3 regions of the Shewanella sp. TB7-MNA-CIBAN-0143 genome follow, and region 2 is predicted to be linked to each of the others. Evidence: predicted binding sites of a transcription regulator. Region 2 holds the regulator's gene; each other region holds the start of a gene.
The links. The regulator sigma-54, encoded in region 2, starts transcription at its own class of promoters, with help from an activator protein. The targets are predictions, from matches to a motif close to GTTGGCACGNNNNTNGNNT.

Region 1 (3,290 bases), on a different contig from region 2:
AAAAAAGTAAAGGCCGTGAATGTGCCGCCATAACCTAATGCGGTAATGGCATAGACCAGTAATAACCGTGGTTGAGTGAGTACTTTTAATTGCGATGATAATTTTGCCGCGGGTGGCTGAGGTAAATTATTAGGAACCAACAAGCTACTGCCTATCAAGGCTACAAACCCAAGAATTGCGACAGTTAAAAAAGTGGCTTGCCAGCCAAAGGTTTGGCCAATGTAGGTGCCCAAAGGGACGCCTGTCACTAAGGCTACAGTTAACCCCGTAAACATAATGGCAATCGCACTGGCGGCTTTTTCTTTGGGTACTAACCCAGTGGCAATGGTTGAGCCAATAGAGAAAAATACTCCGTGGGCTAACCCAGTGATAATGCGTGCAGCGATTAAGGTTTCGTAACCGGGCGCTTGCCAAGCCAATAGATTACCCGCAACAAATAAACTCATTACCGCCAGCAATACGTGTTTGCGATTCCATTTACCGGTTAATGCGGTGAGTACAGGTGCGCCAATGGCGACACCTAATGCGTAAAGACTGACCAATAAGCCAGCCGATGGTAATGATACGTTCAGATCTTGTGCCATTGTGGGGATTAATCCCACAATGACAAATTCGGTGGTTCCAATAGCAAAGGCGCTAAGCGTCAATGCGAGTAAAGCTAACGGCATAATGTGTTCCTCTTAGGTTGTCGCTAGGATTTACCGTCGCGATAAATGTGTCAGTCAGTTGATGGGCGTCATTATTGATTAGATTTACGTTGTTAAAAACAGTATGTTTAGCAAATGACTTTTGCTATAAATGCAATAAAAAATGATGTTAGAGCGACTCTTTAGATCGACACAGCACAAGATGAGGTATGCATGCTTACGCGTTCAGATGATTTAGATATATTGCTGATGGTGGTCGATAGTGGCGGGTTTTCTGCGGCGGCCGACGCACTCAATATTCAGGTTGCACGAGTGTCACGTGCGGTAAGTAAAATAGAGCAACAGCTCGGGGTCACCATTCTCAATCGTACCACTCGGCGTGTTGAGTTAACCGATGAAGGCCGCCAATTTGTCGAATCTGTTCGGGGTGGATTACAACAATTACAACGCGCAGAAGATGAACTCGTACGTCGTGGTGAACTACCACAAGGACGTTTGCGTGTGGACGCGGCAAGTCCGTTTGTGTTTCATCAATTAGTGCCTTTGATGAAAGATTTTCGAGCCGCTTATCCAGACATTGAATTAGCATTGACCTCGAACGAGGGCTATGTCGATTTACTTGAAAAGCGTACCGATGTGGCCATTAGAATCGGTAAGCTGGCAGACTCAACCTTGCATGCTCGACCATTAGGTAAAAGTGCCTTACATATTGTTGCCTCCGCTGAGTATTTAGCGCGTAGAGGTGTGCCACAAAAAGTGTCTGATTTGGCTTGCCACGAGTTACTTGGGTTTACCGAACCTAAAATATTGAATCACTGGCCGCTAAAAGGTTACGATGTTATTACCCCTACCATCAGCACCAGCAATGGAGAAACCTTGCGTCAACTAGCACTGGCAGGTAATGGCATTGCGTGTCTTTCAGGTTTTATGATTAATGATGATCTCGTGGCGGGTCGGTTAGTGCCCATACTTCAGTCGGAGAAGTTTACTCACATAGAACGTGAACAAGTGAATGCGGTGTATTACAAATCGTCTATTGTGGCGCGACGTATTTCTGCATTTATTGAGTTTATTCAACCAAGATTAACCTTATAACTAAGGGCTCAATTTAATCGTGTGTAGATATTTGCAGTTTGAGCAAAACAGATTTGCTTGGTTGACGGTTTATTTCTGTTGTTAGTTGGCGCACAGTGTTGGTTCAGATACCGTTTTTAGGAAGACAATATGACCACTATTCCATTGTTAGGCACAGGTACCTTCAGACTTAAAGATCAACTGGCATTTGATTCAGTGTTAATGGCGCTAAAGCAGGGTTCTCGCCACATTGATACCGCTCAGATTTACGCCAATGAGAAACAAGTTGGTGATGCAATTAAAGCATCGGGTATCGCAAGAGCTGATATTTTCCTCACCACTAAGGTGTGGACAGATCGCTTTGCCCACGACCAACTGATTCAAAGCGCGCATGACAGCTTGGCTTTATTGCAAACCGATTATGTGGATTTGTTACTGATACATTGGCCGTTACGCGATGATTCAGTACCTATGCGAGAGTATTTACTGGCATTAAAAGAGGTGCAAGATGCTGGTTTAGCGAAACACATTGGCGTGTCTAATTTCACTATGGCCCAGGTTACACAAGCGATTGAGATTTTAGGTACCGACGCAATATTCACTAATCAGGTTGAAGTACATCCATATTTGCAAAATAACCGATTGGTCGAATTTTGTCAGCAGCACAATATTATGGTGACGGGTTATATGCCATTTGCCTATGGTGCGGTATTAACCGACGACACTATTGTCGCGATTGCGAAGAAACACCAAATGACACCCGCCCAAGCGGTATTAGTGTGGATGCGCCAAAAAGGTTATGTCACTATTCCATCGTCAACTAAGCTGGTAAATGTGCAAGCTAATATTGCCTCATTAGCGTTATCGCTCCCGTCTGTAGACATGGCCGCAATTGATAAGTTAGACCGAAATCATCGTGTGGCGGCGCCTGACTTTAGCCCCGATTGGGATCAATAATTTATCAGCGAATGTGCCAATAGCTTAAGTGCCCACGCAGTTTGCACTCACCATTAGATTATTTATATATCAAGTATCCACGCCGACATGAGTGTTCATATTGGCGTTTTTTATTTTCAGGGTTATTGGCCACTTGACATAGGTGTAAGACATAGGTTTACAGTCGTTGCATATACTCAATAGATTTATTTATGTAGATCTTATTATTTAATACAGTCGTTACCCCAAGGAGTGATTATGCAAGTAAGTGAACTCGCAACGTTATTGGGTGTTACCACAGACACAATTCGTTTTTACACCCGAATCGGCCTGCTCGCACCAACAAAATCGCCTAGCAATGGTTATAAATACTATCGTGACAAAGAAGTGTCGCGGATGCGATTTATTATGAGTGCCAGAAACTTAGGTTTTTCGGTAGATGAAATTAAAGTAATTTTTTCCAAAACCGATCACGGTGAAAGTGCTTGTACCATGGTGAAGCAGCTTATTAGCCAAAAATTGGCCGAAACGGAATTACTGTTCAATGAAACGTTAAAGTTGCGTAATAAGCTGACACAAGCAGTCAACGAGTGGGAAAATCTGCCAGCGTTGGCGCCCACAGGTAACATGGTT
Region 2 (3,290 bases):
TTGGAATTTAAAAAGAAACTGATAATTTCAGTGTCATTTTGAAGTAGTGCCAATTGGTCTTGAAGCGCTTTACCTTGTTCTGCAATGTTACGAACATCAACGCTAATCGCAACCAAATCATTACTGCCTTTAAGCTGGGCTAATAATGTGCCAATGAGTGGTAAAGGCAAATTATCAACACAATAATATCCTAGGTCTTCTAATACTCTCAGGGCAACGGATTTCCCTGAGCCTGAACGTCCCGATACTATAACTAGTTTCATGCAGTAATAACCTGATAAAGTTCTGTTGCGTCGTGAGTTTTACGAAGCTGTTTCAATATTTGCTTATCGCTTAACTTTTGGGCCATGCTCGATAACGTGCCTAAATGTTGTTGGCACTGGTCTGCAGGTACTAACAAAGCAAATAAAAGATCCACGGGTTGCTTATCGATTGCATCAAAGGCAATGGCTTCTTCACATTTAATAAATATCGCGATAGGGTGATCGATGGTCGTTAATCTACCATGAGGTATCGCAATGCCATTTCCTATACCTGTGCTACCCATTTTCTCTCTCGCTAACAGGCTTTCAAAAACCTCTTGCGAAGACAGGGTTGGGTACTGGGCAGCGACTAAATTGCTGATGAGTTCCAGTACTTTTTTCTTACTGCCCGGTGTGGCACAGGTAGTGCATTCCGGCTGCAGAATGGTACAAAGTTCCATCGTTAGTGTTTTGTATTCTTCTCTTTGTGTTTAATTACCTGACGGTCGAGTTTATCGATCAGGGCGTCTATTGCAGCATACATATCAGTACTTTCTGACATTGCAAAAATTTCTGCGCCATTAATGTTGATTTTGGCTTCTGCTTTTTGTTGTAATTTTTCTACATTGAGCACAACGTGTACATTATGGATCTGATCGAAGTGTCGTTCAAGCTTTGAAAATTTACTGTGGATGTATTCACGTAAAGATTCTGTTATTTCGACATGACGTCCAGTCAGACTTATTTGCATAAAAAATCCTCCATTGCCTAGTAGGTTATAAACTCTTACGTTGGTTTGAGGGCGGGATCATCATTGCTTCACGGTATTTTGCTATCGTACGACGAGCAACGTTTATGCCCTGTTCTGCCAGAAGCTGAGCCATTTTACTGTCACTCAGTGGTTTTTTCTGGTTTTCTGCGGCAACCAGCTTTTTGATAAAAGCACGAATGGCCGTTGATGAGCATTCCCCGCCATCGTCAGTACTGACATGGCTAGAGAAGAAGTATTTTAGTTCAAATAAGCCTCGAGGGGTGTGCATATATTTTTGTGTGGTGACTCGTGAAATGGTCGATTCATGCATTTCTACAGCTTCAGCGATATCATTGAGCACCATAGGCTTCATGGCTTCTTCGCCATATTCAAAAAAGCCTTGCTGAAATTGCACAATGCAATTTGCCACTTTAAGTAAAGTATCATTACGGCTTTCAATACTTTTAATAAACCATTTAGCCTCTTGCAGATGGCCTCGAATAAATTGACTATCCGACGGGTTTTTACTGCCTCTAGCCATGGCTGCATATTGCTGATTAACACCAATTTTAGGCATGTTGTCTGGGTTTAACTCTACTACCCAACGGCCATTTTTCTTTAATACTGTGACATCGGGAATCACGTATTCATCATCCATGGGGGTAATTAATAAGCCCGGACGAGGATTGAGTGTCTGGATTAAAGTGATTGCGTCACGTAACTCATTTTCTTTTAGTTTTGTTTTACGCATCAATAATCTGAAATCACGGCCAGCAATTAACTCTAAATAGCCTTTAATTAACAAACGGGCATTATCGATATGGGGTGTGTCGTTAGAGTATTGCGCTAATTGGATAAATAGGCATTCACTTAAATCACGTGCAGCAACACCCACAGGGTCAAAGTGTTGAACGCGTTTTAATACCGCTTCAACCTCATCGAGTTCCACATTTTCATCACCCATGGCTTCGAGAATATCTTCGGTACTTTGGGTTAAATAACCGCGTTCATCAATGGCATCAATAATGGCGGTGGCAATGGCGAGATCGGTGTCTGAAAATGGAGTGAGATTTTTTTGCCATTCTAAGTGTTCGTACAAACCTTCAGTAGTTTCACCTTGAAAGGGCATGTCGTCATCGCGCATGCTTGCACTGCCCGAACCTGACATAGGTGAGGCTGTGTATACTTCATCCCATGTGGTATCCATGGCTAAATCATCCATGGTTTCTTTGGTCATGGATTCTGCTATGTCGACGGTGGAAGTGTCTTTTTCGACATTAACAATACTGTTGTCACTAAAGTCGGTATCCGCTTGGTCGCGGTTTTCTTTTAAGGAGTTTTTTGCTTCAGAAAACTCATCTTCTATTTCAAGCAATGGATTTGAATCTAATGCTTGTTGGATTTCCTGCTGTAGCTCCAATGACGATAATTGCAGTAAGCGAATGGCTTGCTGCAATTGTGGGGTCATGGTTAAGTGTTGACCCATTTTAAGTTGGAGTGACGCTTTCATTTACCGCTTATCCCTAGATGATTTTCCATAAAAATGACAATCTCGAACTGTAATCGATTGCCATAAACATCAATGACATTTAACGTTGTTTAGGTATCGTTCAATGAAATGAGTTAGCTAGACTAAAAGGCCAGTAAAGTAACTATAGCTTGAATTGTTCACCTAAGTACACAGCTCGAACTTGTTGATTACTTAATATCTCATCAGGTGTGCCTTCGGCAATTAAATTACCCTGGCTGACGATATAGGCTCGCTCACAAACGTCTAGCGTTTCACGTACGTTATGGTCGGTAATTAATACCCCTAAACCGCGATTTTTAAGTTGTTGGATGATTTTTTTAATGTCGATGACCGAAATAGGATCAACACCAGCAAAGGGCTCATCAAGCAAAATAAATTTTGGATTAGCAGCTAAAGCGCGCGCAATTTCAACTCGACGACGTTCGCCACCCGATAACGACATACCTTGGCTGTCGCGTATGTGAGTAATGTGGAACTCTTCGAGTAGATGCTCAAGCTGTTCAATACGTTGGTCTGTGCTGAGCTCTTTGCGAGTTTGCAGTACGGCCATTATGTTGTCGTAAACGGTGAGCTTGCGGAAAATACTGGCTTCTTGTGGTAAGTAACCTATACCTTTGCGGGCGCGCAAATGCATTGGATCGGCAGTAAGGTCGTCATCGTCAATCAATATTCGGCCTTTATCGCTTTTTACTAAGCCGACAACCATATAAAAGGTGGTGGTTTTGCCTGCACCATTGGGGCCTAAAAGACCGACAATTTGGCCTGT
Region 3 (3,290 bases), on a different contig from region 2:
TATAAGGTACGCACACTGATATTAAGCGTTATCGCTAGTTCGGCTGGCGATCCTGCATATTGCTCACATACCTGCGAAAGATACGCACATTCCATGTCATCTAACGTCATCAGTTCGGTGTTAAGTTTTACGGCAATTGTTTCATCCTTAGATGTGTGGCTAGGTTGAACGCTTTCAGGTAAATCACTGCTGTGTATAACATCCTCATTGGCGATAAGTGCCGATTGCTCAATAATATTTTTCAATTCGCGAATATTTCCCGGAAATGCATAACGACCCAAAAGAGTTAATGCATTGCTCGAAAACTTTTTATGTTTGTAATCAGAATATTTTATAAAGTGATTCACCAGCGTCGGAATGTCATCATAACGCTCACGTAACGACGGTAAGTAAATCGGAAATCCTGCAATGCGGTAATACAGGTCGCGCCTAAATTCACCTTTTTCAACCAAATCGAGTAAATTCTTATGGCTGGCACTGACTAGCCTAAAGTCAGAACGTTTCTGTTTTAATCCGCCGACGGCACGATAACACTGGGTTTCAAGTAACCTAAGTAACTTTACTTGCATGTTCATCGGTACATCACCAATTTCATCAAAAAACACCGTTCCACCGTGCGCTATTTCAATCAAGCCTTTTTTGCTGCTTGTCGCCCCTGTAAATGCACCTTTTTCATAGCCAAATAATTCACTTTCGAACAGATTTTCACTTAGCCCAGTGCATTCAATCACCACAAACGGTTTATCATTTCGGTTGCTGGCCTGATGTACCGCTTTAGCAACTAACTCTTTGCCTGAACCAGTTTCACCTTGTAACAGAACCGCGATATTGGATTGAGAGGCTCTATTAATCCTGTTGAGCATCTGCTTAAATGGCGCAGACTGACCGATCATGGTGCCTTTTTTTGATTCTGTCGATGCGTAATCTATGGCATCTAAAATCTCTAGATACCCCAATACCATGCCACTATTATCTTTTATAGGTTTCATTAAAATGTCGCAGTAAGACTTACCTTGCACCGTGCTGTGAATATGCACGGCACTGGCAGCTCGGTTAGTACTCTGGCATTGTAATAACGGGCATTCCTCACCGTGTTTATCGCAAGGTTGGTCACTATTATGAGAGATTTGATGGCATTTACTTTGGCCTAAAATAACGTCGTCATCATAGGTTTCGATATAGGCTTGATTAACCGCATGGATCACATAATCGGGAGTAATAAAAATCGCCGGTTTATCAATAGCGTTTATCATAGATTGTACAACGGTGGTTTTATTCATTGATTACTCTCGCTTGCGATTCATATTAATCGGCCAACCTTTATAATGACATTAATAGCACGATAAATGTCATTACGATGTCATATTTGTCACTCATTTGTCACTCAACAACCTAGCATGGGCATCCTGTCAATTTCAATAATGTTTAAGCTAATGATTTTAAGCGATTAAACCTAGCTAGTGTGATATGGCACAAGCTTTGTATTGATTGTGTTATATCGCTTACGACCGAACGGTGCCCTGGCAGTAGTGAACCCATGTACGAAAATTATGCCCTGAAGTTAATGGGAATGACCCGACTTGAAGACGAGGATGACAAATAATGAAATTAACATCAAAGCACAAAAAAACGGTTTTAAATGCACGTAACATCAGTGCGTTATTAGTGATTGCTGGCATGAGCAGCTTTTGCCATGCTGAATCACTAACGCAACAGCAGGTGCTTGAACAACAGGCCAATCAACGCATTGCCGATTTTAGCCAAGCGTTAAAAGATCAGTTACAAGCCGCAATTAAACAAGGTGGCTTAATCAATGCGGTGTCGGTGTGTAAATCGGTTGCACCTGCCATTGCCGCTGAAAACTCGAAAGATGGCTGGACACTGACTCGAACCAGTTTACGTGTACGTAATTCAGACAATACGCCAGATGAATGGGAGTTATCGCAATTACAACAATTTGAGCTGGTGAATGCCTCAGGACAACAACCTGCAGATAAGCCAATCGTGGCGAGTGAGTTTATCGTCAATGATGGCAACACTCAGTTTCGTTATATGAAGGCCATACCAGCGCAACAATTATGTTTAGGTTGCCATGGCAGTAATATTGAACCGGAAGTGAGTGCATTGCTTAGCAAAACCTATCCAGATGATAAAGCGGTTAACTTTGCCCTTGGTGATATTCGTGGCGCATTTTCACTGAAAAAGGATATCAAAAAATCTACTCCATCGGTTACTGCTAAGCCATAGCCGAAAGCAATAGTCAAAAGCCAAAGTCGAAAAAGTAATTAACAAACTACCACGGGAATAGGGCTTTATCATTAAGCCTTATTCTTCGGATCGTAAATCAAATAATGCTTATTAATTCGCTGTTTGTTGCGACTTAATCCGCAGTTTACATTGATGGTTTAATTTAACATCATGCTGTAGTGATTAACCCTCCTCAGTCATTGAATCAATGATGTTGAGAATATTACCAATATTAATCTGAGGCTTTATCTGACAAATACCAGTGTATTGTGTTGGGAGTTAATGTGTCATGAGTAGAATTCGAATCGATCCTTTTTATCATCAAGCTAGCCATACTCTTACATATGTGGTGACCGATATTGCTACCCGTCAATGTGCGATTATTGATCCTGTTTTAGATTTTGACATGGCGTCTGGCACCATAAGCACGAGTTTTGCTGATAGCATCATTGAGCATATCGATAAACATGGATTTGAAGTTGAATGGATTTTAGAAACCCATGCCCACAGCGACCATATTTCTGCGGCCTGTTATATCAAGAAAAAACGTGGTGGAACAACCGGAATTGGCGAGCACATCACCAAAGTTCAACATACCTTTAAGCGATTACTGAATCTTGATGATAGTTTTAAATGTAATGGCGAACAATTTGAACAATTATTTGTGGATGAAGAACTCATTAAACTGGGTCATTTAGATATTCACATTATGCATACACCGGGTCATACACCAACCTGCGTCAGTTATCTCATTGAAGATGTTGTGTTTGTAGGCGACACCTTGTCAACGCCAGAATTAGGTACCGTTAATACTGACTTCCCCAATAGCAGCGCAATAACCTTGTACCATTCAATTCAGCGAATATTGGCATTACCTAATTGCACTCGGGTGTTTGTTGGCCATGATCCACATGCACAGAAACGTACAGATAATGGGTTAGAAACATCGGTGATTGCCCAAAAACGCTATAACAGTGTGGTAGGGGGGAATGTCACCCTAGCAGAGTTTATTAAACGGCATCAACAACGCCATATTGGCCCTG

Region 1: the regulator sigma-54 is predicted to act here: its motif matches at 1,840-1,858, upstream of dkgB (2,5-didehydrogluconate reductase DkgB).
Region 3: the regulator sigma-54 is predicted to act here: its motif matches at 1,467-1,485, upstream of AAEY97_RS16055 (Tll0287-like domain-containing protein).

Annotation. Positions count from the first base shown of each region.
Region 1 covers NZ_JBEOPL010000003.1:64,525-67,814, forward strand. Annotated here, with positions in the region: gene AAEY97_RS03105 (MFS transporter) at 1-668, opposite strand, end outside; gene AAEY97_RS03110 (LysR family transcriptional regulator) at 861-1,742, shown strand; gene dkgB (2,5-didehydrogluconate reductase DkgB) at 1,872-2,678, shown strand; gene AAEY97_RS03120 (MerR family transcriptional regulator) at 2,916-3,290, shown strand, end outside.
Region 2 covers NZ_JBEOPL010000038.1:3,960-7,249, forward strand. Annotated here, with positions in the region: gene rapZ (RNase adapter RapZ) at 1-263, opposite strand, end outside; gene ptsN (PTS IIA-like nitrogen regulatory protein PtsN) at 260-703, opposite strand; gene hpf (ribosome hibernation promoting factor) at 706-993, opposite strand; gene AAEY97_RS20700 (RNA polymerase factor sigma-54) at 1,019-2,503, opposite strand; gene lptB (LPS export ABC transporter ATP-binding protein) at 2,646-3,290, opposite strand, start outside.
Region 3 covers NZ_JBEOPL010000020.1:33,051-36,340, forward strand. Annotated here, with positions in the region: gene AAEY97_RS16050 (sigma-54 interaction domain-containing protein) at 1-1,280, opposite strand, end outside; gene AAEY97_RS16055 (Tll0287-like domain-containing protein) at 1,603-2,247, shown strand; gene AAEY97_RS16060 (MBL fold metallo-hydrolase) at 2,537-3,290, shown strand, end outside.